Regions from separate parts of the Paenochrobactrum glaciei genome, predicted to be linked through region 3. Evidence: predicted binding sites of a transcription regulator. Region 3 holds the regulator's gene; each other region holds the start of a gene.
What was found. The regulator LexA, encoded in region 3, represses DNA repair genes until DNA is damaged. The targets are predictions, from matches to a motif close to TGTTCNNNNTGTGTTCNG.
Positions count from the first base shown of each region.

Region 1: ABDZ76_RS06470 (DNA recombination protein RmuC) is a predicted target of LexA. The motif match lies at 3,118-3,135, and genes of this name have one in related genera.
Region 2: ABDZ76_RS01000 (DNA polymerase IV) is a predicted target of LexA. The motif match lies at 4,741-4,758, and genes of this name have one in related genera.

Region 1 is NZ_BAAADE010000002.1:32,633-40,799, forward strand. It holds gene queG (tRNA epoxyqueuosine(34) reductase QueG) at 1-53, opposite strand, end outside; gene ABDZ76_RS06460 (glutathione S-transferase family protein) at 34-726, opposite strand; gene ABDZ76_RS06465 (undecaprenyl-diphosphate phosphatase) at 986-1,792, shown strand; gene ABDZ76_RS06470 (DNA recombination protein RmuC) at 1,861-3,084, opposite strand; gene def (peptide deformylase) at 3,197-3,727, shown strand; gene fmt (methionyl-tRNA formyltransferase) at 3,733-4,653, shown strand; gene truA (tRNA pseudouridine(38-40) synthase TruA) at 4,657-5,412, shown strand; gene ABDZ76_RS06490 (hypothetical protein) at 5,409-6,020, opposite strand; gene dapD (2,3,4,5-tetrahydropyridine-2,6-dicarboxylate N-succinyltransferase) at 6,235-7,089, opposite strand; gene ABDZ76_RS06500 (LOG family protein) at 7,284-8,123, shown strand.
Region 2 is NZ_BAAADE010000001.1:192,082-200,248, reverse strand. It holds gene ABDZ76_RS01015 (NADP-dependent isocitrate dehydrogenase) at 183-1,397, opposite strand; gene ABDZ76_RS01010 (RNA methyltransferase) at 1,681-2,511, shown strand; gene murI (glutamate racemase) at 2,508-3,365, shown strand; gene ABDZ76_RS01000 (DNA polymerase IV) at 3,374-4,720, opposite strand; gene rnk (nucleoside diphosphate kinase regulator) at 5,070-5,582, shown strand; gene ABDZ76_RS00990 (DUF3572 domain-containing protein) at 5,680-5,973, opposite strand; gene ABDZ76_RS00985 (cytochrome c biogenesis CcdA family protein) at 6,218-6,982, shown strand; gene glmU (bifunctional UDP-N-acetylglucosamine diphosphorylase/glucosamine-1-phosphate N-acetyltransferase GlmU) at 7,058-8,167, shown strand, end outside.
Region 3 is NZ_BAAADE010000002.1:471,783-479,949, reverse strand. It holds gene trpC (indole-3-glycerol phosphate synthase TrpC) at 1-794, shown strand, start outside; gene moaC (cyclic pyranopterin monophosphate synthase MoaC) at 806-1,294, shown strand; gene ABDZ76_RS08665 (molybdopterin molybdotransferase MoeA) at 1,297-2,517, shown strand; gene ABDZ76_RS08660 (response regulator) at 2,574-2,945, opposite strand; gene ABDZ76_RS08655 (single-stranded DNA-binding protein) at 3,257-3,769, opposite strand; gene lexA (transcriptional repressor LexA) at 4,066-4,788, shown strand; gene ABDZ76_RS08645 (ComEC/Rec2 family competence protein) at 5,012-7,465, opposite strand; gene gltX (glutamate--tRNA ligase) at 7,938-8,167, shown strand, end outside.

The sequences.
Region 1 (8,167 bases), 440 kb from region 3:
TTGAGTTTCAGCTTTTTGGCCGTTTCTTTGTCGTCAGAAGTCAAGGTCACCATAATGTGCCACCGGCGCCAGTCCACGAATCCGGTCGTTTAACAGGGGCCGGAAAGAAGGGCGCGATTTCATCCGCGCATACCAATCCCGTGCCGCTGGTGTTTCAGCCCAGTCAATTTCGCCCAAATAATCCAAAATGGAAATAGCGCTTGCCGCTGCCATATCAGAATATGTGGCATGACCGCCAGCCAGCCAGTCGCGGGTTGCTGCCAGCCAGTCCAGATATTTCATATGCTGGCGAATATTGGTGCGTGCTGCACGGATTGCGGTCGAATCAGGCGCACTGCCGCCTACCTCTGCCGACATCTGCAATTTATAGACACGCTCGCGCACAAGATGGCGGGTCACTTCATTTTCAAACTTGACCAGAAACCAATCGACAAGGCGGCGCACTTCGGCGCGCTCCATCGGACTTTCCGGCAACAGACGGCGATTGCGCTTTAAGGCACCACGCGTTTCATCGAGATATTCGGCAATCACCGAAGCGCCAATGACCGGAAGGTCATTTTCAGCCAGCAAAACCGGCAAAGTTGCGGCCGGATTAATCGCCAGAAACTCTTGGCGTCGAGCCCATGGACGTTCTTCGATCAGCTCAGCATCAACGTCATATTCATTGAGAATAAGACGGGTATAGCGTGAACCGGACGACATTGGATGATGAAAAAGCGTAAGCATGACCGCAGGCAACAACACTTTCAAATATGGATTCCGTATAAACTCAATATGATTTTCATAACAGAAACAGCATGAAGCGTTTCCGTTATATTGAGCTGCCGGAACCCGTCGACAAGGATTAGGGTGCAAAAAAGGAAGGAAATGTTTTTCCGTAAAATAACCTGATAGGCATTTATGCTGAAATTATTGTTAAGCTTTCATGTTTAAAATGTGGTCAATGAGCATTTTTATACGCTCAAGTGACAAAAGGCAGCAGTTTATGAACATCTATAATTTTCTCGAAGCAGGTTTTTTAGGCCTCGTGGAAGGTATGACCGAGTTTATACCTGTGTCCTCGACCGGGCATTTACTGCTGGTCGGACATTTCTTGGGCTTTGAATCAGCCGGAAAATCCTTTGAAGTGCTGGTGCAGCTTGGTGCAATTCTTGCAATTTTGAGCGTCTATGCTGCAAAAATCATGAAGTTGCTGCGCGATTTTTCCAGTGATGCAAAAACGCGCCGCTTTGTGCTGGGCGTGCTTGTGGCTTTTTTGCCGGCAGCGGTGATTGGCGCTCTGGCACATGGGTTTATTAAAACAGTGCTGTTTGAAACGCCGATGCTGGTGTGCATCATGCTGATTTTGGGCGGATTTATTCTGCTCTGGGTCGACAGACTGGATCTGAAACCGCGCTATCATAATGCGATGGATTTCTCGCTGCCGATGTGCCTGATTATTGGCTTTGTGCAATGTCTGGCAATGGTGCCGGGCGTGTCCCGTTCAGGTTCCACTATCGTTGGTGCTTTGTTGCTTGGGGCGGATAAGCGTTCTGCGGCAGAGTTTTCATTCTTTCTGGCCATGCCGACAATGGCGGGTGCCTTTGCTTATGACCTTTATAAAACCCATAATCAGCTCTCCTTTAATGATGGTGCGCTGATTGCTGTTGGTTTTGTGATGGCCTTCATTTCCGGCGTTTTTGTTGTGCGCTATTTGCTCGACTATGTTTCGCGTCACGGCTTCAAGCTTTTTGCCTGGTGGCGCTTGATTGTCGGTGCCGCTGGTATGGCCGCACTGATGGTCTGGGGATAAAAATTAAAAATGCCGGTTAAAGTGATTTAACCGGCATTTTATTTGGTTTTATATCCTGAAAACCGGATTTATTCATCATCAACCAGGCGTAAATGCCACTGTGATGCGGATGCGTTTTGCTCGGTCGGGGCAGAGGCATTGGGCGTTGTAGGACTACCAAGTTCCAATGTTTCAATCTTTTCGCCGCGTCGGCTGATTTTCGATGATGAGATCAGAATATCATCAATATCTTTATTGGCTTGCTGGAAATGTGTTTGTAATTTGCGCACGCGCTCATCAAGGCGTGCAATATCTTCCATCAGGCGCATAACTTCGGCTTGGATAAGATGCGCCTGTTCCCGCATACGGGTATCTTTCAACACCGACTGTATCACTTGGATTGACAGCATCAGCAGCGACGGTGAAACAATCACCACGCGGGCGCGATGGGCTTTTTGGATGAGCGATGAAAAATGCTCGTGAATATCGGCAAAAACCGATTCTGACGGCACGAATAAAAAGGCTGTATCCTGCGTTTCACCGGCAATCAGATATTTGTCCGAGATATCTTTAATATGAACTTCAATATCGCGGCGGAATTGTTGAGCGGCTTGCTTTTGTGCATCGGCACTTTTGGCCTCACGCACCGCTGTCCATGCTTCCATCGGAAATTTGGCATCAATCACCAGTGACGGCGCATTATTGGGCATGCGAATGAGGCAATCAGGGCGGGTGGCATTGGAAAGTGTTGATTGAAACTCATAAAGCCCTTGCGGCAGAGCATCACTGATGATTGCTTCCATGCGTGCTTGCCCATAAGCGCCACGGCTTTGTTTGTTAGCCAGAATTGCCTGCAACTGCACCACCTGACCGGCCAGTGACTGAATGTTGTTTTGTGCCGTATCAATCACCGCCAGCCGCTCTTGTAGCTTGGCGAGATTTTCATGCGTTGATTTGGTTTGCTCGTTCATTGTGTGGCCGAGACGGTTGGTCATGCCGTCGAGCCGTTCACGGATCGATTGATTAAGTTCGGACTGGCGTGAGCCGAACACTTCCGCCATGGTTTGCATCCGGCCTTGCATTTCGGCCTGACTTTTCAAAATTTCAGCCATGCGCATTTCTGCGTCACGGGCGCGTTCTTCAGCCATCATTTCGGCAATCAGCGCGTTTTTAGCATTACGACTGCCCATCCATATAAACAGGACAGCCATAAGAATGACGGTCAGAAAAATTGCGCCAAGCAAAAATCCCGCTGAAAATTGATATTGGCCAAGCTGAAAAACTGGCTGTGTCAGGCTATTTGTGTTTTCCATACATATGCTTTAACCGATTCGCGCATGAATTAAGAGATCAAAACGAGAACATTTTATCATTCGGCCGTTCACGAGCATTGACGTGGTAACTTGTAACAATTAGGTGAAACCCATGTCGATAAAACCACTGATTATTTTACCCGATCCTGTATTACGTTTGGTGTCAAAACCGATTGAGCGTTTTGACGGCCAGTTGCAGGCTTTTGCCAATGATATGTTTGATACCATGTATGATGCACCTGGTATCGGTCTGGCTGCTATTCAGGTCGGTGAGCCGATCCGTTTGGTGGTGATTGATCTGGCACGCGAGGGCGAAGAAAAAGCGCCGCATATCTTTGTTAATCCAAAGATCGTGCACTCATCCGATGAGCGCAGCATTTATGAAGAAGGCTGTTTGTCTATTCCGGATTATTATGCCGAAGTAGAGCGTCCGGCACGGGTGCGTGTGGAATATCAGGATGTTCAGGGCAAGCCACAGGAAATGGAAGTTGACGAGCTGATGGCAACTTGCATTCAGCACGAGATTGACCATCTGGACGGCGTCTTGTTTATTGATCACATTTCCAAGCTGAAACGCGATATGGTGATTAAGAAATTTAAAAAAATCGCCAAAGAACGCCAGCAAAATAGTCAGGTTTTGTAATGTCACTGCGTGTCGTTTTCATGGGAACACCGGATTTTTCCGTACCTGTTCTCACCGCCATTATCGGACATGGTTATGAAGTGGTTGCGGTTTACTCGCAGCCGCCGCGTGCCGCAGGGCGTCGTGGTCTGGAATTGACCAAGACACCGGTTCATCAAAAAGCGGAAGAATTCGGCATTCCTGTCTTTACGCCTAAAAGCCTGCGCTCTGAGGAAGAGCAGCAAAAATTCCGCGAGCTGGAAGCTGATGTCGCTATTGTTGTGGCTTATGGTTTGCTGCTGCCGCTGCCGATTTTGGAAGGCACGCGCCTTGGCTGCTATAATGGTCATGCTTCGCTTTTGCCGCGCTGGCGCGGTGCAGCACCGATCCAGCGTGCGATTATGGCCGGTGATAAAGAAACCGGCATGATGATTATGAAAATGGACGAGGGGCTGGATACCGGCCCTGTCGCCATGGTTGAAAAAGTAGCGATCACCGAAAATATGACCACCGGTGAATTGCATGATAAACTGAGCATGACCGGCGCTGATCTGATGATCCGTGCGCTGGGTGCTTTGGAGCGTGAAAGTCTGGCACTGCGTGAGCAGGAAGAAGACGGTGTGCTTTATGCTGCCAAAATCGACAAGGCGGAAGCACGCATTGATTGGTCTAAGCCTGCGGTAACCGTTCATAATACCATTCGTGGCTTGTCGCCTTTTCCGGGCAGCTGGTGCGAGATGGAAATTGGCGGCAAAGTGGAACGCGTTAAAATTTTGCGCTCCCATCTGGCAGAAGGTTCCGGCGCAGCCGGTACAATTCTTGATGATAAGCTGACCATTGCTTGCGGCGAGGGGGCTGTGCAATTGCTGACCTTGCAGCGTGCTGGTGGCAAAGCCTTGCAGGCATCCGAATTTTTGCGCGGTGTTGCCGATTTGCGGGTGCTTTAAAGCATGCCACGCTATCGGTTAACGGTTGAATATGACGGCACTGCTTATGTCGGCTGGCAGCGGCAGGAAAATGGTCACACCATTCAGGCTGCTATTGAGCAGGCATTCAAGCGTTTTACCGGTCAGGATTTAACGCTTGGCGCAGCCGGGCGTACCGATGCAGGTGTGCATGCTTTAGCACAGACTGTGCATGTGGATCTGGAACGTGACTGGTCGGCAGGCAAAATCCGTGAAGCCTTGAACGCTCATCTTGCGCAATGGCAGGAAACGGTCAGCATTATCAATGTGCAGAAAACGGTTGATCATTTTGATGCGCGTTTTTCTGCCCGTGGCCGTCATTATCTCTATCGTATTCACAATCGCCGCCCGCCATTAAGCATTGATCTCAATCGTGCATGGTGGGTGTCGAAGCCGCTTGATCATGAAAAAATGCACGAGGCTGCACAACTGCTGCTCGGCGAGCATGATTTCACGACTTTCCGTGCCACCCAATGTCAGGCCAAAAGCCCGATCAAAACACTTGATCGGCTGGATGTGACACGCAATGGTGAGATCATTGAAATTCGGGCATCCGCGCGTTCTTTCCTGCATAATCAGGTGCGCTCACTTGCCGGCAGCCTGATGGAAGTCGGTTCCGGCCGCTGGACAAAAGATGATCTGGTTGCAGCACTGGAAGCACGCGAGCGTTCGCGTTGCGGCACTGTTGCCCCTCCTTACGGGCTTTATCTGATCGGTGTGGATTACGACGATCCGGTTTAATAACCGGCGTTAAAATCGTAGTTGATGCCGAAAAGTTCCTGTAATGCGAGTGTGATGAAAAACGACAGCATGAACATGGCGATATAAAAGGGCAGGGCAAAACCTGTTGGCTTTTGCAGCGCAACCCGCGTTAAGCGATAACTCATCATGATAATGACAATCATAAAGCCAAGCGAGACAAAGGTTAAAGTATCGCTGCGCTGTTGCATGAATAATTGCCACAGGCTGATGGGTGCAAAAGCCCATGCCAGCAAAGCCGTGCCCCAATTGCTGGCAATGACATAAGGGGCAAAGCGTTTAGCAATGCCGATTTTGCTGACAACGAGACCCAGCAGAAAGATCGGCAAAATCCATGCCGTAATATCGACAATGGCCGCTTTGATAACGATGGATAAGCGCATCGCGGTTTCTTCACGCCCGCCGCCGGTGAGTTCTGCGGCATAGGCAACCCAACCAGCAAGCAGTGGCGGCAGGCTGACAAGGATGGCGTAAAAAGAACGCCAGAAACCATCGGCTGAAATATCAAGATAGGCAAAACCATCCGGCTTGCCGGTCATCATACGCCAGACGCCGTAAAAATAGCGGTAAATTGTGTCGATTGTTGGCAAAGTTCACAAACCTTAACTGGCGCGGCGGGGAAGAATTGGCTTTAAGTTTAGGAAAATAAACGCAAAAATACAACCGATAGTGCTTGCCTTATTGGCGGCATGTTTCGCGGTTATTTATTAATTCTCCAGTCGATGTAAAGTTTTAATATCGGTTTACATCCCCCTATCAGACGAGGACTTTGTCCTCGTCTTTTTTTGTAGGCGTCAGCTGGTTTTAATCGCGCAAAAGATCATTGATCGATGTTTTTGAACGGGTACGCGCATCAACGCGTTTGACAATAACCGCACAATAAAGGCTTGGGCCCGGCTGACCATTTGGCATCATTTTGCCCGGTAATGCACCTGCAACCACGACCGAATAGGGCGGCACTTCGCCATAGGTGATGCTGCCGGTTTCGCGGTCAACGATCTTGGTGGACTGGCTGATGAAAACACCCATGCCAAGCACAGCACCTTCGCGGATAATGCAGCCTTCCACGACTTCGGAGCGTGCGCCGATAAAGCAATGGTCTTCAATGATGGTCGGGCCTGCCTGCAATGGCTCTAAAACGCCGCCAATGCCTACACCGCCTGAAAGATGCACATGTTTGCCGATCTGTGCGCATGAGCCAACGGTTGCCCAGGCATCCACCATGCTGCCTTCGCCCACATAGGCGCCGACATTGACGAAGGACGGCATCAGCACAGCCTTTGGTGCGATATAGGCCGAATGTCTGACCACACAATTAGGCACAGCACGGAAGCCAGCCTGCTGAAACTCTTGTTCACCCCAGCCATCAAATTTGGATGGCACTTTATCCCACCATGATGATTGGTCAGGCGAGCCGCTGATCAATGCCATCGGCTTGAGACGGAAAGAAAGAAGTACGGCTTTTTTCAGCCATTGATGGGTATGCCAGTTACCGTCTGCTTGTTTTTCTGCGACACGTAGTTTGCCTTCACCCAGTAATTGCAGGGCATGTTCTACAGCATCACGAATTTCACCTTTGGTATCAGGCGTAATAGCTTCTGCTTGCATAAATGCATTTTCAATGATGTTTTGCAGAGAATTTAAATCAGGATGTTTCATTGTTTGAGACTTTTTTGTGAGCAGCTAAACACTGCGACCGTAATTAAAATAAGACTTATGATTTATGGATAATGGAAACACAAAGCACACGCAATCTTGATCTAAAAACTCAGAATGATTTTTTTATTCGCGCATCTAATGCTATGCATCGTTGAGTGATGATGTGAAATAACTGGAATGAGACAGGATAACATATGAATCCGATTGAAAAAAACGGTTGGACGCCATTTCCGAACTCACAGGAAGCTGTGAAGCAGGCTGCTGAAGTGCCTGTAACCCCACAAACCACATCAGATGCTTATCGTTTGGCTTTTACGGATAATGATTTTCTGACACGACGTGAATTGCGTCCGGTTCGTTTGCAATTGGAATTGCTTAAGCCTGAAATGGTGCTGGAAGATCGCGGCGTAAAATCAACTGTTGTGCTGTTTGGTGGTGCGCGTATTCCGGAGCCGGGCGGCGAAGCCTGGGCTGCCAAAAATGAGTTGCAGAAGAAAAATCTGGAAGCCAATGCCAAATATTACGAAGAAGCACGCCAATTTGCGCGTATGTGTTCCGAATATTCGGCAACCACTTATTATCGTGAATTTGTTGTTGTAACAGGTGGCGGCCCCGGTGTGATGGAAGCGGGCAACCGCGGTGCGCAGGATGTCGGTGCACCGAGCATCGGTTTGAATATTGTGCTGCCACATGAGCAGGCGCCCAATCTCTATGTCACACCGGAACTGTGCTTCAACTTCCATTATTTCGCGATCCGCAAAATGCACTTTCTGATGCGCGCCAAGGCTTTTGCAGTTTTTCCGGGTGGCTTCGGAACGATGGATGAGCTGTTTGAAACAATGACGCTGATCCAGACCAACCGCATGGATCCTGTGCCTTTGCTGCTGTTTGGCAAAGAGTTCTGGAGCAAGGCAATCAATATTGATTATCTGGCCGAGCAGGGGACAATTTCACCATCCGATGTTGATCTTCTGACCTTTGTCGATACGGCAGATGAAGCATGGGATGAAGTGAAGCGCTTCTATTCGCTTTAAGCACAATAAAAAGGCGGCTGATTAAAAATCAGCCGTCTTTTTTT
Region 2 (8,167 bases), on a different contig from region 3:
CCGGGCTTTTCTGCTTTTAAATTCTGCGTTTCTTAGAGTGGGCGGCACCGCTCGTGCTTGGCAGAGCTCTTTGAGAATAAGGACAGGTAAATGCTCTGCTGTTCATCTGTCCGACACAGTGGCAATAAAAAACCCCGCATGAAGCGGGGTTTCTTTTAATACTAAAAAGCGACTGGCTTTAATTAAGCAGCCATTGCCTTTTTCAGGTTTTCGTCGATCTTGTCGAGGAAGCCGGTTGTTGACAACCAAGGCTGATCCGGGCCGATAAGCAGAGCCAGATCCTTGGTCATGAAGCCGCTTTCAACGGTGTCGATGCAAACTTTTTCCAGGGTTTCAGCAAAACGCTTCAGTTCAGCATTGTCATCGAGCTTGGCGCGATGTGCCAGACCACGGGTCCATGCGAAGATCGAAGCGATCGAGTTGGTTGAGGTTTCCTCACCCTTCTGATGCTGACGATAGTGACGGGTTACTGTACCGTGTGCAGCTTCTGCTTCAACGGTCTTGCCATCCGGGGTCATCAGAACAGAGGTCATCAGGCCGAGTGAACCGAAGCCCTGTGCCACGATGTCGGACTGTACGTCACCGTCGTAGTTCTTACATGCCCAAACATAGCCACCGGACCACTTGAGAGCGGATGCAACCATGTCATCGATCAGGCGGTGTTCGTACCAGATCTTGGCTTCTTTGAACTTCTCAGCAAATTCGGCCTGATAAACTTCTTCAAAAATATCTTTGAAGCGACCGTCATAGGCTTTGAGAATGGTATTCTTGGTGGAGAGGTAAACCGGATAGTTGCGCAGCAAGCCGTAGTTCAGCGATGCACGGGCAAATTCACGGATCGACTCATCAATGTTGTACATAGCCATGGCAACACCGGATGATGGTGCGTCATAAACTTCATGTTCAATCACTTCGCCGTCTTCACCAACGAACTTGATCGACAGTTTACCTTTGCCAGGGAATTTGAAATCAGTCGCGCGGTACTGGTCACCAAATGCATGACGGCCAACGATGATTGGCTGAGTCCAGCCTGGAACCAGACGTGGTACGTTTTCGCAGATGATTGGTTCGCGGAAAATCACGCCGCCGAGAATGTTGCGGATGGTGCCGTTAGGCGACTTCCACATTTTCTTCAGTTTGAATTCTTCAACGCGGGCTTCATCAGGAGTGATGGTTGCGCATTTAACGCCAACGCCGTGTTCTTTGATGGCATTTGCTGCATCAATGGTGACCTGATCATCGGTCGCATCGCGGTGTTCGACAGAAAGATCATAATATTTCAGATCGATATCCAAATAAGGATGGATCAGTTTCTCTTTGATGAACTGCCAGATAATGCGGGTCATCTCGTCGCCATCGAGTTCGACAACCGGATTAGCAACCTTAATTTTTGCCATGGATGATGCCTCTTGTTGAATACGCTTTGAATACGTGCGCTCGTATAGCATTGCTGAAGCCTAAGGCAAAGCTTTAACCGTGGTTTTATTGGTCACATCTGTGTTTCTTTAGTCTTAAAGCCAAAATAAAGCCTGTTTTTGATTGCTCACTTTATTTTAGAAAATACGCATTTACGAAGATGGGGATCAGATCAATTGGCAAACAGAAAACTTTGCGATTTTTTGCCGTTTGTGTCAGTGACAAATGAAGTAAACGCATTATTGCAATAGTCTGGAAGAAGAGATGGCCGGAACTGATAAACATCGCTCGCTGATTGCTGAGGGACCAGCGATTATTTTGGTGGAACCACAATTGCCTGAAAATATCGGCATGGTGGCGCGCGCAATGGCAAATTTTGGTCTGGCAGAATTAAGACTGGTCAATCCGCGTGAAGAGTTCCCAAGTGATAAAGCACGCGCGGCTGCATCCAAAGCCGATCATGTGATTGATAATGCGATTGTCTATGATGATCTGCCATCAGCGATTGCCGATTTGAACTTTGTTTATGCAACAACTGCGCGGGAGCGCGATGGTTTCAAACAGGTGCGAAGCCCGATTGAAGCCAGCCGCACATTGCGCCAGCGTTTTAAGCAACAGGAAAAAGTGGGCATTCTTTTTGGCCGTGAACGCGTTGGCCTTAAAAATGATGAGGTCGCGCTTGCTGATGAATTGGTGACCTTTCCGGTCAATCCGGCATTTGCATCGCTCAACATCGCGCAGGCTGTGCTGCTGATGTCTTATGAGTGGATGAAAACCGGTATGGAAAATGAGGCTGATACGGTTTTCCGCGGCCCTGAAATGGAGCCGGCACCCAAGCATGAATTGCAAGGTTTGTTCGACCAGTTAGAAAATGCCCTTGATACACGCGGTTATTTTCGCCCCGAAGCCCGAAAAGCGGTGATGGTTGATGGTTTGCGTGCCGTGTTGACACGTGCCGGTTTTGCTTCCGCGGAGCTTAAATTATTGCGTGGCGTTGTCACGTCACTGGATGTATTTTCGCCTAAAGCGCCACGCGGTTCCGGTGCGCCAGAAGGGCGTGCCCGCGTTAAAGCGGAAGGATCAGACGAGTTATGATAAAAGAAAAGCCGGATCATGATAATCTGCCGGATAAAGCGCCGGTGCTTGTTTTTGATAGTGGTATTGGCGGCTTAACGGTTTTGCGTGAGCTGCGGGTCTGGTTGCCGGATCGCCGCTTTGTCTATGTGGCGGATGATGCCGGTTTTCCTTATGGCGATTGGGAAGAAGAAGCGCTTTGCGATCGTATTATCAAACTCTTTGACCGGCTGCTGGCAGAGCATAAACCCGCCATCGTGGTGATTGCGTGTAATACCGCATCAACATTGGTGCTGGATGATTTGCGCGCAGCCTTTCCGTTTATGAAGTTCGTCGGCACTGTACCGGCAATTAAACCGGCGGCAGAACGCACGCGTTCGGGGCTTGTTTCTGTTCTGGCAACGCCTGGCACTGTGCGCCGTGCCTATACGCATGATCTCATTCAGTCTTTTGCTTCCAAATGCCATGTGAAGCTGGTGGGTGCAAATCTGCTGGCAACCCTTGCCGAAGCGCATATTCGCGGTGAACAGATTGATGAAGCGCAAGTATTGGCACAAATTGAGCCGTGCTTTGTCGAAGAGGATGGCCGCAGAACAGATATTGTTGTGCTGGCTTGCACTCATTATCCGTTTCTGGCCAATGTCTTTCGTAAATTAGCGCCGTGGCCGGTTGATTGGCTTGATCCGGCTGAGGCTATTGCGCGCCGGACGATTTCGCTGTTGCAACAAAGCGAAGGGCAGGGTGAGAGCGGAAACATGCAGGAAAGCAGCGACCATCCGCATGATGTAGCGGAATTTACATCCGGCAAGCCTGACTTTGCCATTCGACGTCTGCTGCAAGGTTTCGGCCTGCAATTTGATCATATCGACGGCTAAGAGAAGGTTTAATCCTTCTCTTCCCGCTTGACGTGTTCTGATGGCGTTTGCGGACGACCCAAACCGGATTTACCAAATGTATATCCGGTTTCTACGGCTTTTTGGCCGAATTTATTACGCAATGCGTCCATAGCATTTTCTGCCTTGGCACGGCGTGTAGCCTGCATATCAACCAGATCAGGCGGATCAGCACGCTCATTGCCGCTCAGATCGCTGACGCCAATGCCAAGCAGACGAAACTTAGTGCCATCCAGTTCTTTTTCCAGCAGGCCCAAGCCGGTGTGAAAAATCCTGTCGGCCAATTGTGTCGGGCTGCTGAGCTGGCGGTTGCGGGTGCGGCTTTTAAAATCCTGCGTTTTTAGCTTTAACACCACTGTGTGACCGGCGATTTCACCATTTTTCAAACGGTGGGAAACTTTTTCTGACAGCGCACGCAACACCGGCACAAGATCGTCAGCTGAGGACAGGTCATGATTGAATGTTGTCTCCGCCGAAATGCTTTTCATCTCATGTTCCGGCTCGACGCGGCGTGTATCCTGACCGCGAGAGAGGCGATAAAGACGTTGCCCCATCACGCCATAAGACTTCATCAGTGCGCTTTCTTCGATGCGCTGCAATTGCTCAATGGTGCGGATCCCGTCGCTGTTGAGCTTGGCGGTGAGCGCTTTACCGACACCCCAGATAATTGAAACTGGTTTATCACGTAAAAAGGTAAGCGCTTCTTCTTCACCAATCACGGCAAAGCCGCGTGGCTTGTTGAGATCGGAGGCGATTTTTGCCAGAAATTTACAATAGGAAAGGCCAACCGAAATGGTGATGCCGATTTCTTTTTCAATTCGCTGGACAAATCTAGCCAAGACAAAAGAAGCGGGCGCTTTATGAAGATTCTCCGTGCCGCTTAAATCCAAAAAGGCTTCATCAATAGAAAGCGGTTCTACAGCAGGTGTCAGTTCGCGCATCAATTGGCGTATTTCACGGCCAACCTTGCTGTATTTTTCCATATTAGGCGGAATGACTACCGCTTGCGGGCAGGCTTCCAGTGCTTTGAACATCGGCATCGCTGAGCGTACGCCGTGAATGCGGGCAAGATAACAAGCCGTTGAAACGACACCGCGCGTACCACCGCCGATAATCAATGGCTTATCGAGCAATTCAGGGTTGTCGCGTTTTTCAACAGCCGCATAAAAAGCATCGCAATCAATATGGGCGAGCGACAGCTTATACAGCTCTTTATGGCGCAATAAACGCGGACTGCCACAAGCATAACAACGACGTGATTCTGCGCTTCGCTGCATGCGAAGGCAATCACGGCAAAAGCCTGTTAACGGTGCGTTTAAAGCGGTTTGTTCTGTCATGGCACGCACTATATCGCAGAGTGAACATATTGTGAACACTGGTGAGTATATTTTTATGTGCACCTATACGACAATAGTAACAGGTTGCGTGTCTTGGGCTTGACAAAATGGCTGTTATCGCCAACCTTGGTGTTATGAAGAAATATGTCACATCCATTTTCCATCGGGTTAACCCGATCGCAGGATATTAGCCCTCGGAGACCGGCTTAGCGCAGCTGGCACTCAGGGGGAGACATAGTATTTATGTTCGCAAATTAACCAAAGCGCTTTCAATTAAAAATTAAAATAACTGATCTCAGGTCATCAAAACCCTGAGGACGGATATCATTCAAACGATAGTGGGATCGCCATGAGCGGAAAGAGTCGTAAAAAGCCGAATATTGTTATCAGCCAGTTGGATCACGACCGGTTGATGGGGCTTGCGGAAGATGCGCCGGAGCGCGTTGCTGCGGTGGCTGATGAGCTGATTGCTGAGTTGGAACGTGCGAAAATCGTGGCCGTTGGCAAGGTGCCTGCGCATGTTATTCAAATGGGTTCTGCGGTTGAATTTAAAACGCAGGATGGCCAGCAGCGCCGTGTGACGTTGGTTTATCCGGGCGAGGCGGATATCGCTGAAGGTAAGATTTCCATTATGACGCCGATTGGCGCGGCCTTGATCGGCCTTGCACCGGGACAGAGCATTGCTTTTGCGGCGCGTGACGGGAAGATGCAGGAGCTAGGCGTCGTGCAGGTCAGCAAACCGGGTGAGGCTTTGCCGCCTGTTGCAGCTGACGGCAATGTGGAAGTGGTTGATTTTGCGGCTCGTAAACAGGCGGCAGATACTGCTTCTGATGATGAAGGACCCGGTCCAAGCGCAGCTTGACCTGATGCTTTAAAGGCAAAGCGCAGCTTGAAATAAAATTCGAAAATGAAAAAGAGCGCTCAAACGGCGCTCTTTTTTTGTGACATCGGTAGTGTGATTAAAACTCGTTCATCTGGCCGCCTGGCAATTGTCGTGCAGCCGTGACAACAGAGTTAGGCTCGTTTTCGGTTGCTTCACAAAAACGCATCAATGTTGGTTCATGCGCCAGTAAAAACTGTAAAACACCGCCCAAAAAACCGGGTTCGCGTGCGGCACTGCGAATGGCTGAGGCATCAATGCCGGTCAGCGTTAAAAAACGCGACATCAAATCCGGCTCTTGTGTCAGCCAGATCAGGGCTTCAATCGCCAGAGATTCTGCGTGCTCATTCGGGGCTGTTTTCACGGCGCTCATCCTTTTTCTTCTTTGCTGATATACATATCGTGAATGATGGGTGGTTTGATAGCTTTATTTCCGCACTATCATGTTCAGGCGTAAAATCACGAAACTCAGAAACTCAGGGCCTAAGCTTTGCTGTGTGTTGCTCATATTAGCAAAAATGCACTATAAGGGCTCAGCCTCGGGTTCAGGCCTCAGGCTATATTTTGAATCTATATGAGCGGATTTATATCTGCGACTGATCACCGGAGACATTTCATTGGCACTGGATATTTCTTACCTGACCGCTGCGGGCGCGGGTGCTTTGTCATTTTTATCCCCATGCGTGTTGCCTTTGGTGCCGCCTTATCTGTGCTATATGGCCGGTGTCAGTGTAGATGATTTTCGCCAAAATGATGCAGCTGGTGTGAGTGCGGATAAAGCCGTTGCTGCCAGCAAACGCCGCGCTTTGCTGATTGCCTCCATTTCCTTTGTGCTGGGCTTTACTACCGTTTTTGTCGCGCTTGGCGCTGGTGCCTCATCAATTGGACATTTCCTGCGCCAATGGCAGCAGGAAATTGCCATGGCTGCCGGTGTGGTCATCATCATTATGGGGCTTAATTTCTTAGGCGTGTTCCGCTTGTCGCTACTGTCGCGCGAGGCACGCTTTCAGGCCAATCGTGCACCGGCCACGCCGCTTGGCGCTTATATTATGGGGCTTGCCTTTGCTTTTGGCTGGACACCTTGCATCGGGCCGGTGCTGGGGCCGATCCTGACCTTGGCTGGCGGCAGCAGTACAGTTGGTGATGGCGCGGCATTGCTTGCCGTCTATTCGCTGGGCTTAGGTGTGCCATTCATTTTGGCTGCGAGCTTTTCAGGTGCTTTCATGCGCTTTTTGGCCAAATTTAAAGTGCATCTGGGCAAAGTGGAAAAGGTTATGGGCGTGTTGCTTATCCTTGCTGGTGTCTTGTTCCTCACCGGCGGCATGCAGGCTTTTGCGTTCTGGCTCTTGGAAACCTTCCCGGTATTGGGTCGTTTGGGTTAAAATATTAACGAAATAATGGTGATATTCCTTGTGAATATCATCCATAAACTGCTCTTCAATAACGGATAAAACACTATGACCAGCCGTTCCTGTCTTTCTGTTGTGCTTGCTGCGGGTGAAGGCACACGTATGAAATCAGCCTTGCCCAAGGTTTTGCACAAAATTGCCGGCCTGCCATTGGTTTGCCATGTGGTGAAAGCCGTTCAGGCGACAGGTGAAAGCGATGTGGCGCTGGTGGTTGGTCGTGGTGCCGATGCTGTGCGTGGTGCAGTTGAGAAAATTACTGCTAATGTTTCATCTTATGAGCAGGTCGAACGTCTGGGCACTGCGCATGCGGTTTTGGCTGCACGCGAGGCGATTGCACGCGGCTATGACGATGTGCTGATTGTTTTTGGCGATACACCGCTGATCGAGGCGCAGGCCTTGGAGCAGGCGCGTGCTCGTTTGGGCGAGGGTGCTGATGTGGTGGTGATGGGTTTCCGTCCGGAAAACCCGCATGGCTATGGCCGTTTGATTGAAGAAAACGGCAAGCTTGTTGCGATTGTTGAAGAAAAAGAAGCAAATGACGCGCAAAAAGCCATTGGCTTTTGCAATGGTGGTTTGATGGCGGTTCGCGGCAACCATTTGCTGGCGCTTCTGGATGCTGTCGATAACAATAATGCTAAGGGCGAATATTATTTAACCGATATTGTGAAGCTTGCGCATGACAAAGGCTTGCATGTGGTGGGCGTTGAAGTGCCGGTCGATAATGTGATCGGCATCAATAATCGTCTGGAACTGGCAGAAGCCGAAGGCATCTGGCAAAACCGTAAACGTCAGGCGATGATGATTGACGGTGTGACTTTACTGGCGCCTGAAACTGTTTATTTCGCACATGATACAGTGATTGAACCGGATGTTATTATTGAGCCGAATGTGTTTTTCGGTGAGAAAGTTAACATTAAAACCGGTGCGGTCATTCATGCTTTTTCGCATCTGGAAGGTGCTCAAATTGGTGCTGATGCACAGGTCGGCCCTTATGCGCGTCTGCGTCCGGGCGCTGATTTGTCGGCAAAAGCAAAGGTTGGCAATTTCTGCGAAGTGAAAAACGCCAAAATCGGTGAGGGTGCCAAGGTCAATCACCTTTCCTATATTGGTGATGCAACAGTGGGCGCGAGCGCTAATATTGGTGCAGGCACCATTACC
Region 3 (8,167 bases):
ATATCTTAAAGAAAATTGAAGCCTATAAGCGCGAAGAAATTGCAGCTGCCAAAGCTCAAATCCCGCTTAGCGAACTTAAAGCCAAAATTGCTGATCAGCAGCCGACACGCGGCTTTCTGAATGCTTTGCTGCAAAAGAAAGCCAACAAGCAATTTGGCCTGATTGCAGAAATTAAAAAAGCCAGCCCGTCCAAAGGTCTGATCCGTCCGGATTTTGACCCGCCATTGCTGGCCAAAGCCTATGAAGAAGGTGGCGCGGCTTGCTTGTCCGTTCTCACCGACACACCTTCATTTCAGGGTGCGCCTGAGTTTTTGACAGCGGCACGCAATGCCTGCTCACTGCCAGCGCTGCGCAAGGATTTTCTCTTTGATACATATCAGGTTTATGAAGCACGCAGCTGGGGTGCTGATTGCATTCTCATCATTATGGCAAGTGTTGATGATCAACTGGCCGCAGAACTTGAACAGGCCGCTTTCTCGCTCGGCATGGATGCCTTGATTGAAGTGCATGACGAAGCTGAGATGGAACGTGCGCTCAAATTGCAGTCGAAGATGCTCGGTGTTAACAACCGTAATTTGCGCAATTTCGAAGTGGATCTGGCAGTCAGCGAACGTCTTTCAACTATGGTGCCGGATGATTATCTGCTGGTTGGCGAAAGCGGTATCTTCACCCATGAAGATTGCCTGCGTCTGCAAAAATCAGGCATCGAAACTTTCCTGATCGGTGAAAGCCTGATGCGTCAGCAGGATGTGAGCTCCGCAACACGCACCCTTCTGACCGGCCAGACAGCCTGAAGTAAAAAACCATGAGCAAGCTGACCCATCTTGATCAATCCGGACATGCCCATATGGTCGATGTCGGCGACAAGCAGGAAACCGAGCGTTTAGCTGTCGCCGAAGCCTCCATTATCATGCAGCCAGAAACGCTTGCTCTTATACTTTCCGGCAATGCAGCCAAAGGCGATGTGCTGGCAACAGCACGCATTGCCGGTATTATGGCCGCTAAAAAAACCGCTGACCTCATTCCGCTTTGCCATCCGTTGATGCTCACCAAAGTCGGCATTGAAATCGAAGCGGATGAAAGCCTGCCCGGCTTGAAAGTAACGGCGAGTGCGCGCCTTAAAGGCCGCACTGGCGTTGAAATGGAAGCACTCACCGCAGCTTCTGTCACCTGCCTCACCATTTACGATATGGCGAAAGCCGTCGATAAAGACATGACCATTCAAAACATCCGTCTTGTTGAAAAACACGGCGGCAAATCCGGTGACTGGTTCGCATCCTCCAAGGACAAATAAAAATGGCACTTTTACCCGTTGATGAGGCCTTGCAGCGCCTGACTGAAAATGTCCAAACGGGACCAAGTGAAACAGTTTCTATCGATCAGGCAGGCGGGCGCACCCTCGCCGCGCCTATGGTTGCCCATTATCTGCAATCGCCTTTTGATGCCTCCGCTATGGATGGTTATGCGGTGCGCGCCAATAAAGATGGCAGCTATCCAACGACATTTCGTGTGATCGGTGAAGCCGCAGCAGGTAAACGCTATCTTGGACAAATTGCTGAAGGTGAAGCCATCCGCATTTTCACCGGTGCACCGGTGCCAGCAGATGCCGATAGTGTTGTCATTCAGGAAAATGTCATCCGCAATGGCGACATGATCGAAGTCAGCGGCGAGATCATCAAACACAAACATATTCGCCGCGCCGGTCTTGATTTCAAACTCGGCGAAGAATTATTGCCTGCCGGGCGCAAGCTTGATGCCGCAGCATTAGCGCTCGCAGCCGCCAGCGGCAATGCCAAGCTGCAAGTCACCTGCCGCCCGCGCGTGGCCATTCTGGCAACCGGTGACGAGCTTGTCGCACCTGGCCAAATTCCGGCAGAAGACCAGATCATTTCATCCAATTCCAGCGGCATTGCCGAACTGGTGCGTGCACAAGATGCAACGGCGATTGATTTAGGCATTGTGCCGGATCAGACAGATTTAATCATCGCCGCCATCAAACAGGCGATGAATGATAACGTCGATGTGCTGGTAACGCTTGGCGGTGCCTCTGTCGGTGATCATGATCTGGTGCATAAAGCACTTACCGCCTGCGGCATGAAGCTGGATTTCTGGAAAATTGCCATGCGTCCGGGCAAGCCGCTGATGCATGGTAGTCTGACTGCCGCCAATGGCCGTATTATCCATGTGCTTGGTCTGCCGGGCAATCCGGTTTCCAGCATGGTTTGCGGGCATTTGTTTTTAGTGCCATTGATAGCCAAATTAACTGGCCGCACCTATCGCGCCGATATCCGCAAAGCCACGCTCTCAACCCATATGCCGGAAAATGATCATCGCCGTGATTATGTGCGTGCGGAATATATCCTTGACGATCAAGGCGATCTTATTGTCCATCCCCTGCCCGTGCAGGATTCGTCCATGCTTGGAATGTTGGCGCGCGCCAATGCGCTGATTATCAGAGAAGCCAATGCACCTGCCATTGATGCGGGTGCAAGCTGTAAAATTCTGGTCTTGCGTTAGATTTTATCGCATTTCTTAGCTTAAAAAAACCGCAGCGCTATTTTTTAAGACCAGTTTTAAGCGTCGCCTAAATAAGATTTAATTGTCTCGATAAAACGCGGCACTGAAATCGGTTTGGAAATATAAGCTTCACAGCCACCCTGTCTGATGCGCTCTTCATCGCCCTTCATCGCAAAAGCAGTGACGGCAATAACAGGAATGACCTTCAGCTCTTCATCATCCTTGAGCCATTTGGTCACTTCAAGACCTGAAACTTCCGGCAACTGAATATCCATCAAAATCAGGTTCGGACGATGCTCACGCGCCAGATCCAGCGCCTCAAGCCCGTTGCGGGTGCGGATAGTTTCATAGCCATGGGCTTCTATGAGATCGCGAAAGAGCTTCATGTTCAGCTCATTATCCTCAACGATCATCACTTTCTTAATCATCAAACTTCCCTCAGCGCACAGGCTTTCCGGCTTATTTGCAAGCGCATAGACTTATTATGGAATCGAGAAAACTCCATTCATCCACAGCCATTTTAAACGCAGAACATTGACGAATAGCAAACAGATTGCATTTTTTTAATTTTTTTAAAGTCGACATTCATCAAAAAACAACACTCAATTGACCAGCGATAATTCAAAAAACACAAAAAAATGCGCAAGTTTCATCAAAACTTGCGCATTTTCTTAATTATTTATGCAAAATCTGACACAAAAACAGCAATTAATTGCCCGTTTTTATCAGATTTTTTGCATTAAAACGGAATTTCATCATCCAGATCGCGTGAGAAACCACCGCCTGATGAAGGTCCTGAGTTACCGAAATCCGAACCGCCCGATGAACCACCGCCGGAATAATCAGACATCTGCGAACGACCGCCGCCCTCAAAAGAGCGTCCCTGTCCACCGCCTTCACCGCGGCTGTCAAGCATCTGCAATTCACCACGGAATTTCTGCAATACGATTTCAGTCGTATAGCGTTCATTACCGTTCTGATCCTGCCATTTGCGGGTCTGCAAAGCACCTTCAAGATAAACCTTGGCGCCCTTTTTCAGATATTGCTCGGCAACTTTCGCCAGATTTTCGTTAAAAATAACGACGCTGTGCCACTCGGTCTTTTCGCGGCGCTCACCGGACTGACGGTCGCGCCAGCTTTCAGAAGTCGCAATACGCAAATTAACGACAGGGTCACCGGAGCTCATACGTCTTACTTCCGGATCCGCACCAAGATTGCCGACCAGAATAACCTTGTTGACACTACCTGCCATGCGCTTAACTCCACCTTATCTTCTATTGGTTGACTGCTACAGATAACAGCCGCCAATGATTTAGCACATCTCATCCAATGCAAGATGCACCATTTATCGCCTGTTTCCACAAGAGATATGGCACAAAATATCAAGTTCTTATTTTGTTCTAAACCAAATTTTATCGTTCCGCAAGCACACAATATTTACTTCAATAAAATAATATAGCGAGACACTTGCAGAACAAGACTGGAACAGATAGTGTTTGTTCTGCATTTGTTTTTTAAATTGATTCTTAACTCTGGGGGCTTTAGCGTATGTTGACCCGCAAGCAGCATGAATTACTCCTTTTCATTCACGAGCGTTTAAAGGAAGTCGGTATTCCTCCCTCGTTTGATGAAATGAAGGACGCGCTGGATTTAGCCTCCAAATCAGGTATCCATCGCCTGATCACCGCATTGGAAGAACGCGGGTTTATCCGCCGACTGCCAAACCGTGCCAGAGCATTGGAAGTCATCCGTCTGCCGGATTCTATTGCACCGGGGCTAAACAGCCAAAAAAAGTTTTCGCCAAGCGTGATTGAAGGTAGTTTGGGCAAACCTGCTACGCCTGCTAAAGCTGAAACAGCTCCTGTTAATATTGCAGCCGATAATAATGACACGATCTCCGTGCCTGTTATGGGGCGTATTGCAGCCGGTGTGCCGATCTCTGCCATTCAAAACCAGACCCGCACAATTAGCTTGCCGATGGATATGATCGGCTCAGGCGAGCATTATGCGCTGGAAGTTAAAGGCGACTCGATGATCGAGGCCGGAATTTTTGAAGGCGACACAGTATTGATCCGCCGTGGCGACACCGCCAATCCGGGGGAAATTGTTGTGGCACTGGTGGATGATGAAGAAGCGACGCTAAAGCGTTTTCGCCGAAAAGGCGCATCCATTGCATTGGAAGCGGCTAACCCTGCCTATGAAACCAGAATTTTTGGCCCTGATCGCGTACAGGTTCAGGGCAAACTGGTCGGATTAATACGCCGCTATTAATCCGACCAACAAATCATGATGAGAATATCGGAGCCAGCCAACCAATCATTTTTCTTTGGCTGGCGAGAAGTACAGATAGATGCTGTTCCATTACAAAAACTAGATTATGAGCGCCAATTGCATGGGCTTTTAAAGCCTCATTCAAAGCATGTGGTAATAATGTGCGCCTTTTATTCATACGATAAATGATTGTTCTTAGCGCTATCTGTCCCCCCCCTTATTGCTAAGGTTTTTGTGCAGTTTTTGCTTTTTTAGGTGCCACATAATCAGCAAGGCCACGCGCAGCACGCGAATAGAGGCGATAGAGATGCCAAGGGCGTTGTGGCTCGCCAACTGAATATATCAGCCGGTCATTATAGTGCAGCGATCTTGCAGCATCTGCCATACTAGCTGGCACCGTGACCGAGATTAGCGCATTACCAGCATCGGTGGCCGAGATTAGCGTATTACTGGCATCAGCAGCACTATGTGCATTTTCAAGCGCTTTCATGTCTTTGCTTATATCTGTCAGTGCCACCTCGACATCATCTTCTAAAAATTCATTATCGGGATCGAAGCCCCGTTCATAGGCTGGCTCAAAAACCGGCGTAACAGACTGTCCTGCAGAGATTGATTTTCGTATCGTGTGTGAACCGGCACTTTGTGAACCAAGCCTTACTTCCAAAGAGCCTTTCAACGCTAAATCACGCCGTGTCACAATAAGCTTGCCATCAGTCGGACATTTAAGCTCTTTACCCGCAACAGCTAACACCACCACATCGCCGATATTACAGGCAAATTCCACCGCTGCCGGTTCATCGGTATAACTAAGCATACGCCCGTCTTTCAGCGTGATTGAGCAGACTTTATCCTCACAATAAAATGCATCCTCACGATAAATGCCATTCTTCTTCGAACCAGCGATCACCGGCGGCACAATGGCATGAGCATCATAGGCTTTTGCCCAGTTTTGAATGGTGAATTTTGATGAACGCGGGCGGTTCACTGCCAAGGAGCCATCGGCAAGACGCACGGCTAACAGTTTTGCATCTTCAGCAATGATAATATCAGGGTCAGTTTCACTATAATAAAATACAAAACCAGCCAGCACGAAAATGAGCGAAACGGCACGTAGACGTGTTGTACAAATTACCGCAATCACCAGCCCGATGGTCCAGCTTAAAATCGCGCCGGATGAAATAATACCCGGATTGCCTGCTGGTGCGATGGAAGAAACAAATTCGGCAATCTGGCGCATCGCCCAAACACCAAGCCCCATGATCTGCAATGGCAACCAATCCAGCTGCAACGGCATCAACAACAGGCTTAAAACTGCAAATGGCATGATGATGATCGAAATAACCGGCATCGAAAGCACATTGCCAAGCAAGCCAAAAGGCGCTGTATTATTAAAATGATAGGCTGAATATATGCCGCTTGCCACACCTGCAACGATAGAGGTGGCAGCCGTTGCTACAACCGGTACCAGCCATTTTTTAATCCGTGAAGCTTGTTTGCGTTTCTGGCGTTTTCCCTGATTGTAAAGTGTCGAATTTCGATCACTCCACCATGCAAAAGCTGCAATCAATCCGGCGGTTGCCGAAAATGACATTTGAAAACTTGGCCCCAATACTTCATGCGGCGCACTGATGAAAGCAATCAACGCAGCAATTGCCAGATTGCGGATACTGAGTGCGGCACGGTCAAACAGTAATGCGACCAGCATCACCATAATCATTACAAAACTGCGCTGCGCTGCCACATCGGCTCCCGAAAGCGCCAAATAAAAAGCAGAGCTGAACAAAGCAGCCGTAGCAGCATATTTTTTAATTGGATGACGTGCCGCAAAGGAAGGAAACAGGCTGGCGATCATGCGAAAGCCGATAATCACCACCCCTGCGGCCAAAGCCAGATGAAGACCCGAAATCGACAATACATGCGCAAGACCGGAATTGCGCAGTGCCTCATTCGTGTGTTCGCTTATACCATCGCGCTGCCCCGAAATGAGTGCGGCTGCAATTGCCCCGTCCTCCCCGCTCACCACACTGGTGACACGACTGCCGACAATATGTCTGAGTGTGGCAATCGCATAAGATAAGGCTGCCTCCACCCCATCAATGCTGCTGCTTTCCGCCAAGGATGGGGTGCCGAGATAAAAACCATTACCGCCATTGCCTTTAAAAAAGCCATTAAAAGCAAAATCATAATTGCCAGGTCTGACCGGCCCTGAATGCGGACGCAACCGCACCAGACCGGTGAGTGTTGAACCTATTTCGGTTTGCGCCGGAATATCACGGGCTGTCATACGCAACCGCTCAGGCGCATAGCGCAAAACGGGTCGCTGCGTCGACAATACATCAATCGTCAACCGCCAGCCGCCGCTATATTGCGCTTCCAAACCGACAACGCGTCCAGTGAGCCGTGTTGTAACATCGGAGCCGACCATAGCCGTAGAATAACGCCATGTTTCAAACTTGCCGCCAAGCATTCCAAGTTGAAAAAAGATCGCCAGCAGAACAATTGACGACCAGTAATAGCGCTCTCGCAGCCACCAGCGCACGACGCCCAGAAGACATAAGGCCAAGAGCAGCGGTAGCCAGCCGGTTTCCTGCGCTCTGGTAAAATAGGTAATGACACCGGCACCGGCGCTAACCGGCAGCAGTAAAAAACCGGTGCCCCGTTCGCGCTCGGCCTGCAACGCCAATTGCAATTGAATAAGATAGGTTTGTATGCGTGCCTGAAATCCGGTTTCAGTATGAGTTTCAAACGGCTCAGCCTGTGGCGTTTCAAGCGGATGATTGTAAATTGCAGGGTCAGGTAAAAAAGGCGAATAAGACGGGTTTCCGTACAGCTCTTTTAACAGCGCACGTTCATCAATATCTGGCGTAATCGCCCTATCTTGATCAGTATTCGCCCCCCGGCTCAGTCCCCCTACTCCCCATACACAGCCCCCACCATGTAACGCACTCTTTTATAAAAACTTGACCGGCACACTTGCACACGATGCTGCCTATGCTACATGAGCTTTATAAAAAACCGAAGTCCTATTCTGATATGCGCTTTGACCAGCGCTGAAATCTGGATCTGAGTTTTACAAGAAATATAATTACCATGCAGCAAATTGCCCGTCATTGTGCTATTTGTTGATAAAAAATTACAGCGGAGCTGTCATGTCCAAGCCTGTTATTACCCGCTTTGCACCATCCCCTACCGGTTATTTGCATATCGGCGGTGCACGCACTGCACTCTTCAACTGGCTCTATGCCAAAAACCGTGGCGGCAAGATGCTGCTGCGTATTGAAGACACCGACCGTGAGCGTTCAACCGATGCCGCCACAGCCGCCATTCTGGACGGTCTGACATGGCTCGGTCTGACATGGGAAGGCGAAGCCATTTCCCA